2 regions of the Aurantivibrio infirmus genome follow, and region 2 is predicted to be linked to the other one. Evidence: predicted binding sites of a transcription regulator. Region 2 holds the regulator's gene; the other holds the start of a gene.
What was found. The regulator LexA, encoded in region 2, represses DNA repair genes until DNA is damaged. The targets are predictions, from matches to a motif close to ACTGTNTNTANANACAGT.
Positions count from the first base shown of each region.

Region 1 (12,567 bases), on a different contig from region 2:
ATTCTACCAATTCATGTATGCGACCAGATGCTGCAGCGGTACCACCTTCTACTGCCAAAAAAGCTTTAGTGACGGCGACGGCAATCTTACTGTGATCATAGGGGACCACTGTGCTATTGCGTTTTATCACGCGAATTTGGCCAGGTGCTGTTGCAGAAATGGTTGAACTTTGAGTAGCTTTTTGAGGGGCAGATTGGGTACGTGTTTCAGCGAGTTGCTCAGTTTGCGAATGCTCTGTATGCATTTATGTCAGGTCTCCGGTGGTAAGTGCGGTGGCTATATTTTTGGTTTTTAGTTTTTAGTTTTTTACGAGTTTCTATATTTAGTCAAACTAGGTGTTGGTCAAAGTGCGTCATTGGTCAAAATACATGGTTGTTACTTATTCGGTGTTTACCCTGCTTTCTCTATCCTTGCGAGCTTTCAGAACCTGAGCTGATATAGGCGGGTTAGCCCGATATGATCTCAATGTCTAGAACACTTACTGCTTAGAAAATAAGGTTTACATTAAGTTTTCGGTTAAAAGAGTACCGACAGAAAAATTTACAGCGAAATTATTATTTTTATGTGTAGTGATTCTTATACCTCTTCCAGAGGGCCCTTGGCTTAGTGTCCATTTGTTTAAATAGCGATTCTCTGGGTTTACCTATTTTGAGTCAGTTCATTCATCAAATTGAAACATTCGTCTTCTATTTTTGATGCCAAGCTCGTATTTTCGACTTTCAAAACTACTGAATAAGGCTCATTCCCCCGAAAACCTGGAGATGCCTATACGGCTATGAGCTGATGCGTAAATTTGCGGTAAAAGAGCCGCTCCCTAAATTGAAGCTAATTTAGGGAAAAACGCTATATATAGGGGTTTTGAAAAAGTGTGGTACAAGATAATGCGGTTTTGGGAGGAATGCAAGACTAAAAATGACTGAGTTACTTGTGGATAAAATGTGGGTAAAGTCCGTTGTCAGTAGCCGCTAATCCTATGCTTACCGCAATTAAAAGCCCAGTTCGGCATGTGGTTAAAACTTATACTTTAGATTGTTTTTACATATTGTGGATAGTTGATATGACTTAGCCTCTTTAGATGAGTTTTCTCTCGATTTATCCACATCGAATTCTTCCAAAGTCCTTTCAGCTTCTCCTTAATTTTCTTCTAGCTCGACTTTCTTGATAGTCGTTTTGGTTTCTGTAGCGCGGGGCTTAGTTGTCGGTTCAGGAACGGCATTTTTTTGCTGATTGCGGAGAAGAACTTCTTCGCGATGCACAGGGGTGGAACGAGGCGCGTCGATGCCAATTCGTACCTGATTACTGCGTTGGGACAAAATGGTTATTTTTACATCATCACCGATAAAAAAAGATTCGCCATTTCGACGACTGAGAATTAACACGACTGTCTCTCCGTATACTAACGCCGTCAAAATATTGGTGCTGTGAATCAATATTTATTGAGCCGATTCAAAAAAAGAACCGCCGAGTATACGTTAAGCTTTGAGAATCGATAGTCAGGGAGGGAGTGTTTCGGCTGTAATTGCGAACGAGTTTGCGTTTTTATTGTGAGCTGGCGGCAGAACAAATGAATAACTGAAATAAAAAAATCAATTGATATTATTTCGCAGTGAAAAATTTGAAAACGACATTCCATCAATTGTTAACGAAGAAGCATTAGGCGAAAAATTGATGGCACTAAAGGATCGATTTATTAAAAATTCTTTCTTATTTTGTCGCCAGCATCATCTTTAAGTTAAGAAATATTTTGCGAGTTTAGGATAATAAAAGTTCAAGCAAGGCTTTCTGTGCATGCAATCGATTCTCCGCTTCATCCCAAACAACGGATTTGTTCTCGTCATCCATTAACTCCGCAGAAACTTCCTCGCCGCGATGCGCAGGCAAGCAGTGCATAAAAATAGCGTCGCTATTCGCCACCGCCATGAGATCATGATTCACTTGATATTTTGCAAACTTCGCTAAACGAATTTTTTGTTCTTCTTCTTGGCCCATTGAGGCCCAAACATCAGTTGCAATCCAGTCGGAATCTTTTGCGGCTTGTTTAGGGTCAGTCATCACAGACACGCGATTAGCGTTTGCTTTTACTAGTTTTTCATTAGGTTCATAACCTTCGGGGCAAGCGATGCGTAGTTCGAAATCTAACAATCGCGCGGCGTTGATAAAAGAGTGGCACATATTATTGCCATCGCCTATCCAGGTAACCACTTTTCCTTGCGGGTTACCTCGATGCTCGGTGTAAGTTTGTAAATCTGCTAGTAATTGGCAGGGGTGATAATCATCTGTGAGTCCGTTGATAACGGGCACACGGGAGTATTTCGCAAAGGTTTCAACAACGTCATGTCCAAAGGTTCTTATCATAATGACGTCGACCATGCGGGAAAGGACGCGAGCTGAATCTTCAACGGGTTCGCCCCGACCAAGTTGCGTGTCTCGTGGAGACAAAAATATTGATTGGCCACCTAGTTGCGCCATGCCCGCTTCAAAAGAAACCCGTGTTCGCGTTGAAGATTTCTCAAACACCATGCCAAGCACTTTATTTTGCATTGGTTTAGGTTCGTTGCCCTGTTTCCGTAAGGCTTTTAACTCGATGGCTCGTTTGATTAACGTTTTTAATTCGTCGGCGCTCAAGTCTAATAAAGTCAAAAAGTGTCGGGGTGTCATAGCTATCACCAATTATAAATAAATTGCATTCGGTCATTTGAATGGACCGAGTAAACAAAAAAGTGTGTTGATTGTGTATTAAATCAGTTGTAAAAATCCGGTGATTTCGACAACTGATTTTTTAGGTTATTGAAAATCGTCAATTAATGAAGAGACTTTTTCAACAATGATGTCGGCTTGTTCGTCAGAAATTATTAACGGCGGCAGTAAACGCACCACTTTTCCTGCGGTAATATTGATAACAATGCCTTGCGTCAAACCTCGTTGTGCTAGCTCAGCGCAGTTTTTTGATAATTCGATACCTACTAATAAACCATGTCCGCGGATGTCGGCGACTATGGTGTTGTTGGCAAGGCGTTTTCTAAATCCCTTAATTAATTTATCGCCAAGCACAGTGGCTCGTTCCATCAGGTTTTCGTTAGCGATAATATCGAGAACCGTTTCGGCAGTGTGACAAGCTAAAGGATTGCCGCCAAAAGTGGTGCCGTGATTTCCCGGTTCGATAACGCGAGATGCTTTTCCTTTTGCTAAGCAAGCGCCAATTGGGAATCCATTACCCAGACCTTTGGCTACAGTGACCACGTCTGGGAAAAAATCACTGTGCTGGTAGGCGAAAAACTTTCCCGTACGCCCCATGCCACTTTGAATTTCGTCTAGCATCAAGAGCCAATCGTTGCTATCGCAGAGTTTGCGTAATTCAGAAAGATAGTTCTCTGCGGGAATATTGATACCCCCTTCACCTTGGATGGGTTCAACAAAAACCGCAACGACATTGGGATTGTTTTTTCCTGCGTCAATCACTGCTTGCAAGTCATTAAAGGGCACATGAATAAAACCTTCGACCCACGGCTGAAACCATTCGCGCACTTTTGCGTTACCGGTGGCAGAAAGTGTTGCCATGGTTCGGCCATGAAAGCTGTTGTCCATGACGATAACGGTAGGCACATCGATGTTTTTTTGATGCCCATACTTGCGTGCAATTTTCAAAGCTGCTTCATTCGCTTCGGCACCAGAATTGCTAAAAAACACGTTATCCATCCCAGATAGATCGCAAAGTTTTTTCGCCAAACTTTGCTGCGGCTCGTTATAAAACAAATTAGAGCAATGCGTTAACGTATGCGCTTGATCGCAAATCGCTTGAGTGATGCCAGGGTGCGCATGACCTAAGCCACATACCGCAATTCCGGCCAGTGCGTCTAAGTATTCATTGCCTTCTTTGTCCCACAGCCGAGCGCCTTCACCCTTTACAAAAACGGTGTCTCCTCTTGCAAAGGCGTTCATTAGCTCTGGTACGTTCATCATAGGCTCCAAAAGAAAACAGGCAGCGTTTGCTGCCTGTGAAAAAATCAAATTTGTCCAAATATTTGGACATTAATAGTATAAGTAAATTATTGTGTTGGCAATTCCTTAGGGAACCCGCAAAGATTTCCCATATTCCGAGTTTCTTTAGATTGAAAAGAGAAAGGTCATTGTGAATCCAATTCAGCTCAGTTTATTTGCCAATCGTATCGAAGCTATTTGTGACGAGATGGGGGCGTTGCTGAGACGTACGGCGTTTTCGCCCAACATTAAAGATCGCTTAGATTTTTCCTGTGCGGTTTTTGACTCTGCCGGAGAGTTGAGCGCGCAAGCTGCACATATTCCTGTACATCTCGGCAGTATGGCCTATGCAATGGCCGATATCGTTAATCAGTGTGAATGGCGACCTGGCGATATGCTGGTCGTAAATGATCCTTTTCTTGGTGGTACACATTTGCCAGATGTAACGGTTGTTGCGCCAATATACGTCGATGAAATATTGATGGGCTTTGTTGCGAACCGTGCTCATCACGCCAATATCGGATCTGATACTCCGGGATCAATGCCTATTTCGAGTCGACTAGATGAAGAGGGCGTAATTATTCCTCCTACCCATATTTTAAAATGTGGCAAATTAGACTTAGCTGTATTTGAACAGCTTTGCGGTGGAGCTGAACAAAATTCTCAATCAGCAGGAGATTTTAAGGCGCAAATTAGCGCCAATGCTTTGGGAGTAGAGCGACTAAAAAAACTGATTAAAGAATTGGGCACTGGGGTTTTTGATAATTCGGTGAAAGCGCTAAACGATTACGCTGAACGCTTAGCGGTTCAGGCGCTTAAGAAAATCCCAAATGGTCAATACAGTTTCGAAGACTTCATGGATGATGATGGGCTTGGCACTCACAACATATCGATAAAAGTGCAGCTCAACATTAACAACGGCTGCGTGACAGCGGACTTTAGCGGCACCCACGATCAGGTAAAGGGGAATATCAATTGCCCTTTACCCGTAACCGCTGCGGCAGTGTTTTATGTGATTCGTTGTTTATTGCCCGCACAAGCGCCAGGTTGTGCAGGGATATTTCGCCCAATCAAAATTATTGCTGAGCCGGGGAGTTTGTTGAATGCGTTAAGACCGGCAGCCGTGGCTGCAGGCAATGTCGAAACGTCTACACGTATAACTGATGTCGTTTTGGGAGCCTTGAGCCAAGCAATCCCACTTCAGATCCCTGCCGCGAGTCATGGCTCAATGAATAACATTGCGATGGGGGTGAATGCTGGAGAAGGTCGTCAAGCCTGGGACTATTACGAAACCGTCGGCGGTGGTATGGGAGCGAATGCTAATAATGATGGCTTGAGTGCAGTGCAGACGCATATGACAAATACTTTGAATACGCCCGTTGAAAGCTTGGAGCTTCATTATCCCTTGCGTATCGATCGTTATCAGATTCGCGATCGATCAGGTGGAAGCGGCGCAAATAGAGGCGGCGACGGGATTATCAGGGAGTATGAGTTTTTGGCTGATGCCGAAGTCACATTGTTAACAGAAAGAAGGGCACTAGCCCCCTGGGGGTTATCCGGTGGCGAGGCGGGCATGAAGGGGGAGAACTTGGTGAATGGCCAAGTCGTTGCGGGAAAAGTGAGCTTATCAATGAAGCTTGGCGATCGATTAACTTTGAAAACACCGGGCGGCGGCGGTTGGGGGAAGTGAATAAAGCTGCGATTTGTCTTCGTTATGGAGGCAGTTTTCATGTCAATGGTGACGCTCTTGATTACAAGGCTAGTGCGCTGCGCTAGAATGTCTGGCCTTTACTTCCTCCCTTGGATTTTTTGCAGACACCCCAACATAGATATTATTCGCACTTATCCCCAGAATTATTGAAAGAGGTTTTTACACGTTATGGATACTTTGGACACAATCAAGCAACAGCTTGCAGACAATAAAATTATTTTATACATGAAGGGCTCACCAACCGCCCCACAGTGCGGATTTTCAATGCGAACTTCACAGCTACTGATGGGCTGCGGACAGCGTTTTGCTTATGTTGATGTCTTGGCTAACCCTGAGATTCGAGCAACATTACCCGGATTTGCAAATTGGCCGACTTTCCCCCAGCTTTGGGTCAATGGTGAGTTAATTGGCGGCTGCGACATTATCACTGAGATGCATGAAAAAGGTGAGTTAAAGCCCCTTGTTGATGCTGCTGCTGGAGCGGAATCCCAAGCGGAGTAGTGCTTGGGATTCCGAAAGGTGCCTCAGTCTCGCTAACAAAATTTAGTTCATCTACATCCCACCCAGCATCGTGCTATATCGGTTTGTCGGCATGTTGCTGGAGTGTCCTCAATACGTAACCCCCGATAGTCCCCCTCCATAAAACACTTTCAATGGCTCCTGAGCAAGGCGGCGGCAGTCTATCATTTTTACTAATAGTATTGATAATAATTATCATTTAGATTATATTGCGCGACTTCTACACCCTAAGATAACGCGAGAAATACTATGAAACTAAGTTTAGTTCGATCCATCGGGGCCATCGCAGGCGCTATGTGGCTCATGTCCGGAAGTGTCTCGGCTCAACAAGCACCGAGCCAGGAAGAGATGTGGGAAATTCTTCAGCAACAAAAAGCTGAAATTGAAGGCTTAAAAGAAAGGCTAGATGAGGCTAACGAAAAGATTAGCGATAACGATGAAAAGGTATCGATTACCGCAGATGCTGTTGAGAATATTTCTAGTAACGCATTCGCTGGAGCTTCGGGCAATTCCTCCACGACTCTGGGTGGGTATGCGGAACTTCACTACAACAAATTGGATAACGACCTTAGCGGCGGAGAAGATAAAGACGAAATAGATTTCCATCGTTTCGTTTTATTTCTCGGCCACGAATTTTCTGATTCAGTAAGAATGTTTTCAGAATTGGAAGTTGAGCACAGCATCGCTGGCGAAGGCCAAAATGGTGAGATCGAGCTAGAGCAAGCTTATATTGAGTGGGATATAAACAAAGATCTTAGTGCGAAGGCGGGTTTGTTTTTGATTCCTGTTGGGATCTTGAATGAAACTCATGAGCCAAATACTTTTTATGGCGTTGAGCGGAATAGTGTAGAAAAAAATATTATTCCAACCACATGGTGGGAAGCGGGTGGCGCAGTTTCTGGAGAAATTGCTCCCGGTTTAAGTTTTGACTTCGCCTTACATTCTGGTTTGTTTATGGAAAATGGCAGCGTGCGTAGCGGGCGTCAAAAAGTATCGGAAGCAAAAGCTGACGACTTCGCAGCAACCGGACGAATTCGCTACACGGGAATCGCAGGTTTAGAACTTTCAGCAACCTTACAGCAGCAAACGGACGTATTGCAGGGGGAAAATATTGGTGGTGCAAGCGATGTATCTGCATTGCTTGCTGAGGTGCATGCTATCTACGAAACCGGTCCTTTTAGCATACGAGCCTTATATGCAATGTGGGATATTGATGATGATATCGAAATGCTTACGGTCGGCGCCGACAAACAAAAGGGGTGGTATGTAGAGCCGTCTTTTGATGTCAACGATAAGATCGGTTTGTTTGTGAGAGTCAGTCAGTGGGATACACAGGCGGGCGCGAGCAATGACAGTGAATATGATCAAATTGATTTTGGAATCAATTACATGCTAACGGAAGGCGTGGTTTTAAAGGCGGACTACCAGCGTCAAAAAGCACCAACGGGTTCAAATGAGTTCGATGGTTTCAATTTTGGAATTGGCTGGGCCTTCTAAAACTATTATGAATAGCGATAAATTAAAAAGACGTTCTTCTTTTATAGCAATTGCTGTATTTATCGCTTTTGCGCCGCATATTTACGCCGAAAAAGGCGTATTTATGACGGCGCAACACTTTATTTCGCAAAGTTTCGAAATAAAAGACGAACAACTTAACGACGGAGCGCACACCTTAGTTCAGCAAAAAAAGCTGTGGCTAAACGAAGAGCGTAAGCAAAAAGTTGAAGAAATTCTTCATCATAAATACTCATCTTTGCGTGTTCGGTATTGGACTAATGGCAAGCGAACGGCGTGGGTCCTTGATGAGATTGGCAAAGAGCATCCTATTACCTTTGGGGTCTCCGTTGAGAATGGCCAAATACTGGATGTCGTCGTATTGGAATTCAGGGAAAGCCGTGGTGGTGAAATCCGCTATCCCTTCTTCACTAAACAATTTATAAATGCCTCTTTAGATCAGAGTAAATCTAAAGCGAGTCTGACCAATTCAATTGATGGAATTACTGGCGCTACGCTATCCGTGCGAGCGGCGAAAAAAATCGCTACACTGGCGCTGTATTTTCATGAGCAAATTGAATTTGATGGCCGCCTGAATGAACAGCTCTCGACAGCAAGCGAATAACAACTCCTCCCTTTTAAAAACTCGTCGGAATATCCTGAGCTGGCATCGCTGGATTGGTATAGTTTCAGCGCTGTTTGTTATTGTCTTGGCGACTAGCGGTTTACTGTTAAATCACACATCAAATCTAGACCTCGACAAAAAATTTCTTTCTTCAAGCGCGAGTAAATTTTTTTACGGAATTCAACTCCCTGAAATATTAGCCTATGAGTTCAGTGACCTTGTCGCTGTGCAAGACGATAGTGGGCGACTGTTCTTGAATCGAAAATCTTTAGGCGAATGTCAGGGCAAGCTTGTCGGTATTGTTGTGCTCATTGAGCAGGTTTTTTTGGCCTGCGAGCGAGAGTTGATTGAAGTGACCGAAGAAGGCGAGATTATTGAGCGCCTTGGCCCCGCATTTGGCTTACCCATACCCATAGACGCCTTTGGAGACTGTGAAGAGCGGCTGTGTTGGATTAGTGAAGAAAAAAGTTATGGGCTCGATGTCGAAACTTTGGCTTGGGTAGAAATGGCCCGCGCTTCAGTCGCTGAGCTGCAGCCGGTTGTTCTTAGCGCGGAGGACCAAGCTTTTTATCAGGTTGGACAAGGTAGCCAAATTATCACTTGGGAGCGCTGGATTTTAGATTTACACAGCGGCCGAATTGGGGGAGGACTTGGCGTTATCTTGGTTGACTTGATGGCTCTCTTGTTCATGATCTCCGCCGTATCTGGGGTCATCATTTGGGCTTTAGGGCGGCGCAAAGCTCGACGTTCCTGACCATAATTGGCCCTAGGCTTTCAGGCTAAAAGTGCGCTATTGCTTTGGCTGAGCAGGGCTTTCGAGTTGACTAAACTTTACAAAAGGGGCATAAAGGCGCTGCGAAATATTACGCCACGACGACAAGATAGTTAGCCCTCAAATTCTAAATATCGCCAATTACTCACGATATTTAGAGAGTTCACCGCAGAAGACGTGCGACTTATGACGTCAACTTCTTGCCAGGTCTGGATGTTTGCCAGTCAAATTGTCTATGGCTTGTTCAAAACGAGAGTGGGTGTTCACCGCAAATGGATGCGAAAGACAGAGTTTGCGGCTGGAGATAACACTTATAAAACAATGGAATAGTTAGTGGTCGGGTTGCTGCTCCGTGAGTCGAACCTGGCGAGTGCGACGCTGTCATTTAATGTAAATTTCGCGTGATAGTCTAAATATTAAGGTGTGAGTGCTAAAAGTGCATGAGGATGTCTTTTAGGTTGCCGCAAAATCACCGCTAACAACGAATAGATACGATATAACTGTGATTGAAATTACTGGATACAAGATAATTCGACCGCTGGGAAAAGGAGGCATGGCCTCTGTTTATCTCGCGATCCAGGAAAGCTTTGAGCGTGAAGTCGCACTCAAAGTGATGAATCCCTCCTTAGCGGAAGACGTGAAGTTTACCGAGCGTTTCCTCCATGAAGCAAAAGTGGTTAGCCGGCTTGTTCATCCGAATATCGTTACTGTATACGATGTCGGCGTGCATGAAGATAAGCACTATCTGTCAATGGAATATATCCCAGGACGAGACCTCAAATACAAGCGCCGATTCTTAACGCCACAACAAAGCTTACAAGCCATAAAGGATGTCGCTCGAGCCTTGGATTTTGCGAGCAAAAAGGGCTACGTACATCGTGATGTAAAACCCGAAAATATCATGATGCACGAAGATGATGGTCGAGCTGTACTGATGGATTTTGGTATCGCCTGTTTGGCGGACTCGACCTCCGGCATGACCCAAACGGGAACGGCAATTGGGACTCCGCATTATATGAGTCCGGAACAAGCAAAAGGTCGCCCGGTCGATGCGCGTTCCGATATTTATAGTCTGGGTGTTGTACTTTTCTTGTTGCTAACTGGGCACGTTCCGTTTGATGCTGATTCAGCCGTCGCTGTCGGCATAAAGCATGTATCAGAAGATATTCCGCGGATGCCGAAAAATTTAATTTTGTTGCAGCCGATTATTGATAAGGTGCTAGCTAAGGATCCGGATGAGCGATATCAAGATGGTGCGGACTTAATTGCAGCGATTGAAAAAATTACCGATGAAGATATTGAAGCAATTCAGCGTATCGGTGCAAAACAATTTACCACCCGTGTTGATACTCACGATACCGAAGCGCCGACCATTGTTAGCCAAAGTGTACAGGCAATCAATAAATCCCAGGCGAATTCAGATTTTACGACAGTGTCTACTGAAGCATTAGATAAAAAGTCTTCTGGTCAGTCGCAGTCGGTTAGCGGTGAAGAGCACAGCGGAATGATTGTCGCAAACAAGGTGACATCGAAAAGAAATAGTGGTGTCCAAACAGCTCAGAAAAATAAAACCGTCTCTTCTCAAAATAAAAAGACTTCTTCGCAAGAAAAAAACTCTGGGAAAATGCGGGCTATATCTGACTCGCAAAACATGAGTACGGGTTATAGCCAGGTTGTTGTTAGCATTGATGAAGAAGATCGTTTAGATCACAGCCAGGAAAAAAAGGCTCGACGGATTTGGCCTTGGAGTTTGGCGGCAGCGGTGGTCGTTTCGGCAAGTGCTAGTGTTTATTTTAAAGACGTTTTGCCACCTGAAGCAGCGCGTGTTGTTGATCAGGCGATTGTCCTTACCCAAGACACAAAAACAAAGTTACTTGGTAAGTTTGAAGAACTTGGGGTAATCAAAGTTGATCGCGATGCATATAATTCAGATCCTAATGCTATAGCGAATTCTCCTAGCGAACAAAATAGTTTAGATAGCAATCTTCAACATAATTCAGACGCAAGTTCACCGGCAGAGAACGCCGATTCGCAAAACGTCGCAGCCGATACGGTGGAAACTAATCCCGTCAATCCGAATCAAGAATTGGCTATTCAAGATTCGAATGCGCTTGAAGAGCAAGACAGCAACTCGATTAATACTGAGAATGAATCGCCTTTAGGGCAAGCGAGAAGTTTACGCGAAACTTTGGAATCGGACTTATCGGTGGCCCCACGTCTCGCGCAAATGTATCGAGACATGTTAATTGATAACCCTGAAGACGAAAACGCTGCTTGGGGGCTCAAAGATTTAGAAGAGTTTTATTTGCGATCGATTCGCGGTGGATTGCGCGCGAGAGATTTGGAATTGACGCGATCATTTTTGGACTCGGCAATTGTAAGCTTACCAGAAGTTGGAGAGGATGAGCGTTACACACGCCTAGTTGGCCGTTACGATAATATTGTTGAAGCCCAAGTTTTTATAGAAAAAGGAAATCAGTATTTAGCTGAAAATGCATTAACGTCTCCTGAAGGTGCTAATGCACTTGAAGAGTATCGCGCTGCACAGGCGATTGATCAGAACAATCCATTGGCCGCCGAGGGTATCGCTAAAATTGCTGATCGGTATGCAAACCTTGCGCGGGAACAGATCGGCAAGAATGAATACCTTGATGCAAAGAATCTCGCCGATAAAGGCTTGAGTATTGACGCCTCTCACGTGGAATTGGCAAAACTTTTGAGCCAAGCCACAGAACAAATCGATCGTCGAAAAAACATTGAAAAAGCGTTTGAGCAAGCGGTGTTAAAAGTAGATGAAGGAAAATATATCTCTCCTCGTGGTGAGAGTGCTTACGACCTGTATCAAAAGATTCTAGAACTCGACAGTAAGAACGCGCGAGCAAACAAAGGCTTGCTGGATATAGAGCGCAAATTGGCGCAGAACGTTGAAGCTGAAATCAATGCGAGCAATTTTGCCGAGGCTCGTAATATATTGCTGCAATCTAGGGAAGTGTTCCCAACTAGTGATCGGTTTTTGGCTTTACAGGTTAGTTTAGATCGAGCAATCGAAGCGGACTTTATCGCGAGCCAACCAAAAATCCCACGTATATTAGTCACCAATAAGCAGCAAACGAATATTAATCTTGTGCAAGCTGAGTCATTGGCGGTTGATAGAACCATTTATATCGCGTTCAGCTATGCGAATTTTACGCCGGAGACTTCTGTCGTACAGGCAATATTGTATGACGGTACCCGCACCGTGCAAATCGCTCAGGTGCCGGTTGTGGTTAGCGGAACAGAAGGGACAAAGTATTTTCAAATTGATCGCCCTGTCGAAGGTTTTAGTGAGGGTATTTACAATATTGATTTGATGTTGAATCAGGATGCATTGGGAACACTACCTTTTCAGGTGGAACAACTTCGCACTACCAGTGCCGGTTCCTAGTTGTTGTGTAGTTGTAAGCTGATTGAGTATTTATCTGATCAGTA
Region 1 is NZ_BAAFSK010000001.1:674,275-686,841, forward strand. It holds gene ACYUCY_RS03200 (ribonucleoside-diphosphate reductase subunit alpha) at 1-244, opposite strand, end outside; gene csrA (carbon storage regulator CsrA) at 1,134-1,379, opposite strand; gene argF (ornithine carbamoyltransferase) at 1,753-2,658, opposite strand; gene ACYUCY_RS03215 (acetylornithine/succinylornithine family transaminase) at 2,785-3,957, opposite strand; gene ACYUCY_RS03220 (hydantoinase B/oxoprolinase family protein) at 4,130-5,668, shown strand; gene grxD (Grx4 family monothiol glutaredoxin) at 5,858-6,190, shown strand; gene ACYUCY_RS03230 (porin) at 6,458-7,705, shown strand; gene ACYUCY_RS03235 (FMN-binding protein) at 7,662-8,327, shown strand; gene ACYUCY_RS03240 (PepSY domain-containing protein) at 8,299-9,081, shown strand; gene ACYUCY_RS03245 (protein kinase domain-containing protein) at 9,602-12,523, shown strand.
Region 1: a site for LexA is predicted at 2,729-2,746, ahead of argF (ornithine carbamoyltransferase). Genes of this name have one in related genera too.

Region 2 (12,567 bases):
GCTAGACCAGCTCGGATTTGATTGCGGTCGATCATTGAGACCCATTTCGTTGTAACACGAGCCTGTTACCGTCCCTTGCTGTCCTAATTGGTATTGTTCCCAGTCTAAATCTGCTTGTGTAGCCATGGTTGAATTCCCCGTATTTAAGTAAGTTTTCCGTCGTTGCTTTAATTAGACGGACAGGGATCGAGGAATTAACAAAGATTTTTAAATTATTTCAAAGAAAGTTGTTCGGAATTGGTTTCGCGCGTTTCTGGGGTATTAAATACAGTGCGAGGGGGGGAAGGGCTTTAGGCTAGTTGAAATTTACTTAACAATTTCCGAAAAGCCCAATAAGAACTGATTCTTGTTTTGCTCGGATAGTAGGGGTGTGCTGTCACCCAGGCGGTAACCATAGATCACAGAGAAAGAAAGAACGTTTTGAACGTAGCCACGGGTTTCGTGGAAGGGAATGGTCTCTATCCAGACATCGTAAGGGATTTGTTTTTCTTGCCTACTAATCCACTGCTTAACGCGATTGGGGCCAGCATTATAGGCAGCGGCTGCCAAAATGCGATTGCCTTTGAATTGGTCTAGCAGCTGGTGCAAGTAACTGCTGCCAAGCTCAATATTGTTGCTAGGTTTTATTAAATCCCAATAGCGGTATTTGACACCAATCTTGTTAGCGGTTTGCTTAGCAGTTGCAGGCATTAACTGCATCAAACCCATTGCGCCAGCAGGGGATCTGACTTCGGGAGCAAAAGCACTTTCTTGGCGAGCAATAGCATATAAAAAGGTGGGTTCGATCTGTGTCGATTTAGCAGCCAGATCAAGTTCCTCTTGATAAGCCAGTGGGAAGCGCAACTGCAAGTCGTCCCAGTGTTTGGCTTGAATCATCGCTTGGATGCTTTGGCGGTGCCATCCCCAGTGCTCAGCGATTTTTCCTGCGGCGAGCAATTGCTTCGGTTCCATATGTCGAGTTGCGTAAAACCACTCGCGACGGGCTTGTCTACCTCTGTCGAGCGCTAATAGCTCACTCGCGCGTCGCATACTGAGATTCGAATGGACGCTGAGCATGTGTTCAGGAGTTGGGTTGCTGGGCTTGTCCACTAAGGTGTAGTTTTGGCCCAAAATATCGGAGGATAAGAAGCCATAGAAGCTACGCGTTAAGGCCAGACTGCCATAAATTTGTTGAGAAGAAGGATAATCAGGATCAGTGATGCTTAGTTCATCCATCGCTCTTGCACGCCAGTATAACCAGCGAGCATCTTGTTGATCTTCTGCAGATAATCGAGCTAGCGAGTTGTAGACTCTCTGCCAATCCAAATCACTCAAGGCGTCACGAATTAGCCATTCAGTAACATCTGAGCTTACTTTTGCATTACTTGATTTGATTAGCGCCTCAGTTGTTGCCATGTGACCTTGTTTGGCGAGCTGAGTAATTAGATATTCTTGGGTTTCTGTTCGGTCTGCAGTGGCAAAATAATTTTTCGCATCGTAACGTTCCCACTGTTTCAACGCGTCCTCAGCATCGATACGTGAATAGCGACGTATTCCATGCAAAATAATTTCGTGCATTTCCGGTGAGGGATTACTAAAGCGCGATAGTTTATTGAGAATTTTTGGGTTTCTATCGACATCTAAATATAGGTTGGCTAACTTCTGCTGTTCTGGAGACATGTGCTTAGCGATATAGCGGGCGAGGGTGCGTTCCCGCGCGCGAATCGATTTACGTAATCTATCCCAGGCTAGCTCCGGTGTCAGGCGGCCGGCGTTTTTCCAACTTGCAAATACTGGATCACATTCTTCGGGTTGGGACTTGCCGACATTCCAAAGAGCGGCGACTTCATCAAGCGCTGTTTCGTCACTGGTGTAAAGCCGAGCACGGAGATTCAAACACTGCAATTTAACGCTGTTTAATCCGCTGCTGAGAAAATAAGAACGGTAGTCATGCCAGTTCTTTTTCTTGGCAATTTCTTCAAGCCAGTCACGTGCCAAGGCGTCGTGAAGATAGGTGTTGGCTTGCTGCTCTAAAAAACGATCGACATCGGCATAGGGAAGTAAATACAAGCGGCGTTGCAGATCTTCATATTCTAGGAACGCTTTTAAGGGGTAATCATCGTCGATGCTTTCGAAAATGATTTTATAGGTTTTGAATTGACGTTCTTTGAAGGCTTTTTCAGCATCTAGAAAGAGTTGGCGTTGAATGAGATTGGAGTCTGAGGAGGTGCTAGTTATGTCTGAGAAAGCTACAGTCGAGTGGGCTAGCAAGGCTACAAAAGAGAGCCACGCGAGGGAACAATACCTGTTACCTAAACTGCGCTGATGCTGCATTGAGACTGTTGACTCCGTTTTTCCGACTAAATTGGCCACGCCCAATTGTCAATATCCTAATCGTGAATCTTGGCAATCTTGTGGCAGAGCTAAGATTTAATTGGCAGTTTGCGTGTGTGAGCCGTTAAATTAGCCAATAAATCAATGACCTATACAAGATGAGCGCTAAGGATGCGGCAATCTTACCGAGCTTTCAACTTCAGTGATCTAGCAATACCGACCACAGATCGAACTTAGATTCGGACTTCACTGGCTGACGTAAGCATAGCTCAGTTTTTCTACGATCTTAAACACATCGATGATAAAAAATCGTAGTTTTTCAGAAGAATTGCCAAGAGTGTCACATGAAATTAGATACTTAGAGCAATAAACTCAACTTTACTTCAGGAACTGTTGCTTCCTCCTTGATTTTAAAAGTAATTAATTTCCTTATAATTTGTTAATGCTTAATACGCGTAGGCTGAGCTATGCGCTAACTCGAACTGCAAGCACGTCACATTTAGTGCCATGTAAGACACCGTTGGATGTGGAACCGAGTAAAAGCGCCAGCCCCTGTCTGCCGTGACTGCCAACAACCACCAAATCAGCGTCTTGTTCATCGGCTATACGATGGATTTCTGATGCTGGCTGGCCAATCACTACAAATTGATTGTCTTTGCTGACCGATGCTGCTGATGCTAGTTTCGCCAGTTGCTCAGTTGCTTGCTGCTGTAATTGGGTCTGCACTTCGCTGAGGTCCATAGGGATGTCACCACCGTAAGCGTAGGCAAGTGGTTCAATCACATGAACAAGGCTAATCTTTGAACCATCGGCTAGTGCAACAGCTTTTTGCATTATTTGGCTCGACTCTTCCGTTAGATCTAAGGCAACAAGAATATTTTTATAATTGCTCATTTTTAGGTGCTCCTATAGAAGTTTTCCCTATACTAAGTCCTTTTTAATTAAGTGAATAGACTACACACGAATGATGGTGTTGGAATAGATCAAATCTTTGATCTGAATTAAGGAATTTATGATGTGGTTGGTAGTGATGATGATCGTAGCAATACTGGGTATCGTAATTGGGCCGATTATGTGGGTGGTTCCGAGTAATCGAGATAAACGTATTGCTAAGTTGAGAAACTATGCGGCAGAACAAGGCGCGAGAGTGCGTTTAGTCGCTAAAAGTAGTTTACCTGGGATAGCTGAAGACAAAGATTCTTCGCCCAATTTAGTGAGGTACAGTATTAATTGGACACTGGATAAAAGTGAAGATGATGAGCGCAATAAAAGTAACTTAACAAGTAAACCAGAGAACTCTCCCTGGCGATTGCAAGTGGGAAGGATTGAACACGAGTCCCATTTTTCCGGTGCTTGGCAATGGGCGAAAGAGCTTGTAGCTGATCAGAAGTGGCATTCTGCTTTGCGAGCGAACTTAGATCGTTTGCCAAGCGATGTCATCGCGATTGAAAACACACCCTATGACTTGGCGATTTATTGGCAAGAAAAAGGCTCCGCTGAAGAAGTGGATCAGGTGGTTTCTTTTCTAAAAACATTACGAAGTATTGGCTAGTTCGGTTCAGGCTACATTTTTATTGCGCTGACGACGCCATTGATACTCCTTTCGACCCTCGCATATACTCATTAAAGAAGTGGTCGAAATCTAATCAGATTTGCAGGAACTCGATTTTCTAGCTAAGACTGTTAGCAGTGCATTGGAATCATAGCTGCTGAGAAATTGTCATTGTTTATTAAAGCACCGAGTTTTGTCGCTTATAAATCAACCAGTTAGAAAATAATTTTGTCTCTCGCTCGGCAGCTATGAAATTCTCGCAAAGCACTGTAAAAGCTGGCTTTGCGACATTTATTTGGCAAGGTGAAAAGTAAAAATTGAGGTGGGTGGTAACGCAAATTCACTTGACCGAAAATATTTCAGCCTATATATATGCGCCCCAACGCAATAAATGTGTCGCTTTGGCATCTGGAGATTTCGGTAGGAAATCGGAGCAGGCTAGACAGAATTTGGTGAGAATTAAAGAAAATTTGCATTAGTCGGGAATGAAATCGGCACTCATGAGTCACCAAGATGACTCTTAACAGCATTATTTGCTGGCAATTATTTATAAAATTTAGAAGGGCAAAATGGGAAGATCGTTAGTCATTGTAGAATCCCCTGCGAAAGCGAAGACAATTAATCGCTACTTAGGAAAGGATTTTATCGTTAAGTCTAGTATCGGACATATTCGTGATTTGCCAACCAGTGGCGGCGCAAAAAAACCAGTTGATGCTAAAGAGAGAGCAAAGCAAGCGGCAATTACGAGAAAAATGACGCCGGCGAAAAAAGCTGCGCATAAATTAAAAAAGTCCAAGCAACAACTTATAAATCGCATGGGGATTAACCCCGATAAGCGTTGGGAAGCACATTACGAAATTCTTCCTGGAAAAGAAAAAGTTGTAAAAGAATTAAAAGACCTCGCTGAAAAAGCCGATTTTATTTATCTGGCAACGGATTTGGACAGAGAGGGAGAAGCCATAGCCTGGCATTTGCGCGAAGCCATTGGTGGCAATGAAGATAGATACCGACGCGTTGTTTTTAATGAAATTACCAAGTCCGCAATTCAAGAGGCGTTTGAAAGCCCCGGCCCTTTAGATCAGCATCGTGTTGACGCTCAGCAAGCGCGACGTTTTTTGGATCGCGTTGTCGGCTATATGGTTTCGCCTTTGTTGTGGGAGAAAGTCGCTAGAGGATTATCAGCTGGACGGGTGCAATCGGTTGCGGTGCGTTTGGTCGTTGAACGAGAGCAAGAAATTCGTGCCTTTATTCCAGAAGAATACTGGGACGTGTTCGCAGACCTAAAAGAAAGTAAAGGATCTAAAGACGATAAGATTCGTTTTGAAGTTAAAAAGTTTCAAGGCAAAGCATTTAAACCTGTCAGCGAGAAAGAAGCATCTGTTGCGGTTAAAACCTTAGAAAAAGCTGACTATGTTGTTGCGACTCGCGAAGACAAACCAACCCAATCGAAGCCTACTGCTCCTTATATAACATCGACTTTACAACAAGCGGCGAGTACTCGCCTTGGTTTTGGTGTTAAAAAGACAATGGTGCTCGCACAACGTTTGTACGAAGCGGGGCATATCACTTACATGCGTACTGACTCAACAAACTTGAGTAAAGATGCAGTCGCTAGTTGTCGTGATTTTATTTTGGAGCAATATGGCAAAAAATATTTGCCAGAAACGCCAAATGGTTACAGCAGTAAAGAAGGTGCGCAAGAAGCTCATGAGGCGATTCGTCCTTCGAATGTTACTGTTTCACCTACCTCTTTGGCGGGTGTCGAGCGAGACGCAGAACGGTTATATGCCCTGATTTGGCAACAATTCGTCGCCTGTCAAATGACGCCTGCGCAATTTACCAGCACGTCCGTGACAGTCAAAGCCGATGACTATGAATTGCGTACTCGTGGTCGAGTGATTCGTTTTGACGGCCATTTGCGCGTGATGCCAACGATCTCCAAAAAAGATGAAGACGTTGTATTGCCGGATATAAAAATTGGCGACAAATTAAATTTAATTAAACTAGATCCGCTACAGCATTTCACCAAACCAACGGCTCGGTATACGGAAGCCAGTTTAGTCAAAGAGTTAGAAAAACGCGGCATCGGTCGCCCGTCGACCTACGCAGCAATCATTTCAACGATTCAAGATCGTGGTTATGTTCACGTCGAAAATCGACGGTTTTACGCAGAAAAAATGGGCGATATTGTTACCGAAAGGCTAGTCGAAAGCTTCCAAGATTTAATGGACTACAGCTTTACTGCGAAAATGGAAGAGTCTCTCGATAAAGTTGCAGAGGGAAGTAAAGAGTGGCGAGATTTGCTCGACGAATTCTATAAAGATTTTACTGATAAGCTCGCAAAAGCCCAAGATACAGAAAAGGGTATGCGTCGTAATGAGCCAACTGAAACCGATATTGCCTGCGTAACCTGTGGTCGTAATATGCAGATTCGTACTGGAAGCACTGGGGTTTTCCTTGGCTGTTCGGGTTACAACTTGCCGCCAAAAGAACGCTGCAAGAGTACGATGAATTTGGTGTCAGGAGATGAAGCGGTTAATGTCGATGAAGATGAAGAAGCTGAATCGAAACAATTAATAAACCGACGTCGTTGTAAGAAATGCAATACGGCGATGGATAGTTACCTATTAGATGAAAAACGTAAGCTGCATATCTGTGGAAATAATCCAGATTGCAGTGGTTATGAAGTTGAAGCCGGAGTTTTCAAACTAAAAGGTTATGAAGGCCCGATTATCGAGTGCGATAAATGTGGCAAAGAGATGCAGCTCAAAACCGGAAGGTTTGGTAAGTATTTCGGTTGTACCGGTGAGGAATGCAAAAATACGCGGAAATTGTTACGTAACGGCGAAGCGGCTCCACCGAAAATGGATCCGGTACCAATGCCTGAATTAGCCTGCCTAAAAGTAGAAGACACTTATATTTTAAGAGATGGTGCGTCGGGATTGTTTTTAGCGGCAAGCCAGTTTCCTAAAAACCGGGAAACTCGAGCGCCCTTAGTTGATGAAATATTGCCTCACAAGGAAGAAATAGACCCCAAGTATTCGTTTTTGTTTTCCGCGCCTACTGAAGATCCTGATGGGAATAAAGCAGTAATCCGCTTTAGTCGCAAGACGAAAGAGCAGTACGTACAAACGGAAATAGACGGCAAGGCGACTGGGTGGAAAGCTTTTTATGAGGGCGGTAAGTGGGTGGCTTCTGCTGGCGCAACCACTAAGAAAAAAACCACTGCTAAGAAAAAATCGCCTGCTAAAGCAAAGAAATCAACGGCGAAAAAAACCACCGCTAAAAAGAAAAAATCTAGTTAATCTCAACAGGTGGTCTTTCGGCCACCTAGTTCCTGCTCCAAGTAAATCAAATAAAAACCTTCGAGGTTGTTATGCCATTAACAAATTCTTTGATTGTGAATCAAAAGTTGGTTTTTGCACGTATCGAAATCGCCGCAGCGCGTAAGGTGGATGCTGCCGGTAAATTGGATGAGGCGGGTTCGTCGCAAGATAACCCTATCGAAAACAAATTGCATCAACATGCGCACTTGGATAGCGCTATATATCAACTGGCCAGTGCATTTGAATATTTTTTATTGGAGCAGAGTGAGGAATCCCCAGAGGTCGATAGAGAATTTTTGAAGCGTGGTCTGCTTAAGGCCTCTCCTTGGTTGATAGATTTATTGGCGGCGAGAACAAACCCAGAATTTGTCGCATTGCAATTCGCTTCCGAAAACCCGGTGATCCAAGATGAAAGCTCATCCCATAATTTGATTGCTTCGGTCACTCTAGCGAATGAATGTGAAGCAGAAGCGAAGAAAAACCCAATAGACTTGTTAGCTGATTGGAGTCAACAATTGCAAGCAATTGTCGATCAATATCGAGCTTCTCTTTTTGAAGAGTAAAGCTCAGATGAAAATGTGCTGAGAACTTTTACCCGCTAACGACCTCTAAGCTTCAATGTAATTACAGTTCTTGGTTACGTTAAATTTTTCCCCTACTTAATGTCCCGGTCAAAATATAACAGGTTGATGAATGAAAACAGATTTAAATTTTTTTGGTTGCTTTATATTGCTTGGATGTTTAGCCCTTACCGCAAATATCGCAAACTCTCAAGAGCTTAAAGAACCGAAGGTAACCTTTAACTCTGTGCAGGTGACGGGACTGCAATACCCGTGGCTTGATCTGAAAGTTGGATTTAAGGTATCGAACCTGAACGAATTTGATGTAACGGTGAATTCCGTCGATTACGAAATATTTATTCAAAATCAATCGGTGTTGGTTGATAGCCTAAAAGCAAAAGTCGACTTCAAAGCTGGAAAAATAACCGGAGTTCGATTTCCAGTTAAGCTGGACATTAACAAAATATTGCCGGTATTCCCTTCTTTGTTGTCAGCGCGACAGGTTCCTTACCGTATTCAGGGTTTGGTAACTGTCGATAATTTTTTTATCCCCCTACCTTTTGAGTATTCAGATTTTATAAGCTTGCAAGGCTTGTAAAAAAGGCTGGAGTTGTTAATGAGTAAACTTAAATTCAAGCAGTGGCTGTTTCTAAGCGTGTTAATTTTGTTTTTGGTTTTCATTTTTCAAAATTTAATCTCTGTTCGAGTGGTGTTTTATTTCTGGACAATAGCGATACCAAAAGCGGTTCTAATTAGCGTAACTTTTTTGTTGGGGGTGTTATTTGGGCGGTATTCCTCATTGCGAAAACTATTGCCGTAATTGTTGAATTATAATTACTTGCTCCGGTGGAGGTATTTTCAAATAATGTTAGAATGCGGAAAACCGGCTAGGGTTGGAAGCGACGCTTAGGTTTTTTTGGCTAAGAATTATTTGTAGTGTTTTGGTATTAAGTTCATAGAAAACAATAAGTTAATCGGTGGCGCTATAGTTCAGCTTGAGGAGTTTCATTCGACGTGTTGTATGAAATATTAGAACTGGAAAACGGAGATGTGGTCTTGCAGCGTGAAGGCGATGCTGAGGGTGAACCACTGGTCGTTATGCGTTTCTCCAATGAACTGATGCGCTATTTTAAAGACGCAAAAATAGATATTGCAAAAATAATGATAGAGGCAGGTCTGGAACATGTCGCGAAGCTAGCGGATGAGCATAGTGAAAAGCTGGGGCTGTCTAGAAGTACATCAGAGTCTGTCAGTGTTGAAAGGCTGGACGAGGAGTATGATTCAGAAAGCCATGTTTCAAGCGATAGTGACTCAGATGCTTCCGAATCAGATTCTTCTGATTCAGGTAATCCAAAAGAAAAAAACCACCTTGTGCATTGATTGAAGCAACAATCTTATTTTCTTCACTGAACCCCATTCATTATTCCGAAAACACAAACAAGTTTGCCTGCTTCAAACCTGATAAGGTTTTTGCGTTGTTAGTAATACGCCATGGCATGAACCGAGAGCGGCAGCATTTTGAAGTTGCTGGCTTTCTTCAGTTGAAACACTATCCAAGAGAGATAGAACACACTGACTATTTCCCGCAGCTAAAGCCTCCCAAGTAACCCAAAGTATGTCGCTGGCATTTGCCACTCGAATAACTCGAAATCTTCGCGTGTTAATACCCAGTTCTTCACATTCCTTCTTTGAAATGTTTTTCGTACTGATACAAGTAATCCATCGAGTATCAGCTTGCATGCTTTTGTTAGAAAGAAAAGGGGCAATAAAATAGTGAGGCTTAGCACTCTGGTGTAGGGCAGTGATTTCTGTGATTCCAATAGGTTCTTGCTTGAAATCCAGCTTGTCTGTTTGTTTGGCAGTTTGCTTTGTAAAAAATGAACCGGGGGAAGGTTTTAAAAAAGATTGCTCAAAAAAATCCGCTTCGTGTTTAAGGTAAGCATCAATGTCGAAATTGCGCTCGGGATAATTAAGATTCAAGCCAGAGTTTAGTTCAGGTGTTGATGCTTGCGATATAAGATTGATCATACAAAATGCTCAAAGGGTTTCAGCATGGGATGCTAACTTTAATCTCTACTTGCTAAAGTCTAGTTTTATGTTGTATTTCTTCGAATAAAATAACGGGAGATTCCTGTGGTAGTTGAGGAGAAGTCAACGGCCATTGTTTTGAGTGTCAGTGGTTGACCACAGAAATCTCCGGTTATTTCATTCGATGAGTCATTCGACTCAAAAGAGTTCTTGTTTTAATCGCCTCGGCGTATGACGCCGACACTTAAACCTTCAATAGAAAAGTCATCATCCTTTAAGTTGACTTCTATGATTTCAAAATCCGGGTTTTCTGGAACTAGTTCTATCTGCTGTTTGTTGCGTTCTCGGCGAAAACGTTTAACTGTCACTTCTTCGCCGATACGGGCCACAACGATTTGACCGTTTCGCGCTTGGTCAGTTTTGTGTACTGCTAATAAATCTCCATCTAAAATTCCCGCGTCTTGCATGCTATATCCTTTTACCTTGAGCAGGTAGTCAGCACGGGGTGAGAAAAACGCAGGGGATATATCACAGTAATCTTCGATATTTTCTTCCGCTAGGATTGGGTTGCCTGCTGCAACTCGACCTACTAAGGGAATTCCAGTTTGCTCTTCTGGTAAACGAATTCCTCGAGAAGCACCGGGAACCATCTCGATGGCGCCTTTACGAGCAAGTGCTCTCAGATGCTCTTCAGCCGCATTGGCCGAGCGAAAGCCGAGTTCCTCAGCGATTTCCGCACGCGTGGGTGGATAGCCTCGGTCTTCGATGTAATCACGAATGAGACTTAAAACTTCTTGTTGCCGTTCAGTCAATTTGATCATGTGGCCAGCCCCTGAGCAGGTTAATGCGTATCGATAAGTAAGCAACAAGCCTTGGCTGATAAATGTGTTATTTGCTTGGCCTTTTGATTGTCCATTAGCCGCGCCAAATGCTTGTCTGTTGAAATATACAGTAGCTGGCATTATATCCAGTAAAAATTATATCGCAACTACTTTCCGATATTGCGAGCACGGAATTGTCTTCGCTGTTCGTGGTTATATTTTGTTCGGTTTTTTGCGGGTGGCTTAAAGCTCATAAGCGTTAAGAGTGCAGTCTTTAGTCAACGGCTTACGCTAGTCACTTATCCATATCGGCTAGTGCTTTGGTGCAGTCTCTTAGTAATTGGAATCTGGATCTGGCAAGATCGCCAAGGTTTTTGATAAGGTGTGCGACATCCGGCTGATGTTGCTGTAAATTTCCTATCTTGGTTTTTTTCTAGTGAGTTGTCCGGCACTGTATTGATGTCGATAGCGATAAGGTAAGAATATTTGTGAGTAAGCCAATTCCCACGTCCAGCGCGCTCGGCCCCATTATGTTAGATATCGACGGTTTATCTATCAGTAGCGAAGATCTAGAAATTATTCGGAACCCTTTGGTGGGAGGGCTGATTTTTTTTAGTCGTAACTACACGTCTCGAAATCAATTTTCAGACTTGGTTGAATCAATTCGAGAAGTCCGACCTGATTTACTCTTGGCAGTGGATCAGGAGGGTGGCAGGGTACAGCGCTTTAAAAACGAATTTGCGGCATTGCCGCCAATGCAATCGTTTTTGCAGTTTTTCAAGCAAGAGCCTGAGCAATGCCTAAAGCAAGTTCGAGATGTAGGTTGGCTGATGGCATCAGAGGTTTTGTCGACGGGTGTTGATATTAGTTTTGCGCCGGTTCTAGATGTTGATTGTGACTATTGCTCTGTTATCGCTGATCGATCTTTTTCTTCACAAGCGGAAGAAGTGATAATCCTCGCGGAAGCGTTTATTGATGGCATGCATGAAGCCGGAATGGCGACGACTGGTAAGCATTTTCCGGGGCACGGTAGTGTCGTTGGCGATAGTCATCTTGAGCTGCCCGTGGATGAGCGAAGTCTAGTCGAAATCAATGCGCGAGATATGAAACCGTTTAGATCTCTATCTGCAAAGCTCGATGCCGTAATGCCAGCCCATATTATCTTTCCAAAAGTTGATTCGTCGCCAGTTGGTTTTTCTTCTCATTGGCTGCAAGATATTTTGCGTCGGGATTTGAGTTTCAATGGTGTTATTTTTTCTGATGACTTGAGCATGGAAGGGGCGGCATTTGCAGGAAGTTTTTCCCAGCGAGCGGAATGCGCGATGCGTGCTGGTTGCGATATGGTTTTGGTTTGCAATAATCGTGCGGCAGCACTGGAGGTGTTAACTGCTTTCGAGAATGCAAAGGTTCAAGGCTCAGATAAGTTAAATAATATGCGAAAAAGAAAACATGTTGATCTAGCCTATCTGCGACAAAGCGCGCGTTGGAAAAATACAGTTAACTATATAGAAAATAAATAGCAAGAAGGTTTTTAAAAATGAAGCAGATTCAAGAATGGTTAACGATGCTCGTAGGCGATGGCAGGCTGTGGATAATTTCAGTTTTTGTAATCGTGACGATCACCTTAATCGTGGCGTTTTTCTTCCGCTTAGTGCTTAAAAAAGTTCAAGCGAAAGCGAGTCTGACGAAAACTGTTTGGGATGATGCCTTAATAAGCGCACTACTGCGGCCAACGACCTGGATGATTTGGTTGTTTGGCGTGTGCTATGCCGCTGATGTGGCGAACACCAACCTTGATGAAGATCTTTCCCAGTTTATCGTTAATTTTAAAATCCTGGGTATTAATGTGCTCGTTACTTGGTTTTTGGTGCTTTTTATAAAGCGATCAGAGGACAACCTTGTTGATCCGGAGTTCACAAAAAACAAGCCTATGGATGTGACGACGGTAACCGCGATTGGAAAATTGT
Region 2 is NZ_BAAFSK010000003.1:276,204-288,770, reverse strand. It holds gene ACYUCY_RS08065 (hypothetical protein) at 1-126, opposite strand, end outside; gene ACYUCY_RS08060 (transglycosylase SLT domain-containing protein) at 307-2,313, opposite strand; gene ACYUCY_RS08055 (universal stress protein) at 2,779-3,207, opposite strand; gene ACYUCY_RS08050 (hypothetical protein) at 3,326-3,865, shown strand; gene topA (type I DNA topoisomerase) at 4,435-7,170, shown strand; gene ACYUCY_RS08040 (hypothetical protein) at 7,242-7,754, shown strand; gene ACYUCY_RS08035 (LEA/WHy family protein) at 7,885-8,349, shown strand; gene ACYUCY_RS08030 (hypothetical protein) at 8,766-9,131, shown strand; gene ACYUCY_RS08025 (hypothetical protein) at 9,204-9,779, opposite strand; gene lexA (transcriptional repressor LexA) at 9,995-10,600, opposite strand; gene nagZ (beta-N-acetylhexosaminidase) at 11,089-12,120, shown strand; gene ACYUCY_RS08010 (mechanosensitive ion channel family protein) at 12,138-12,567, shown strand, end outside.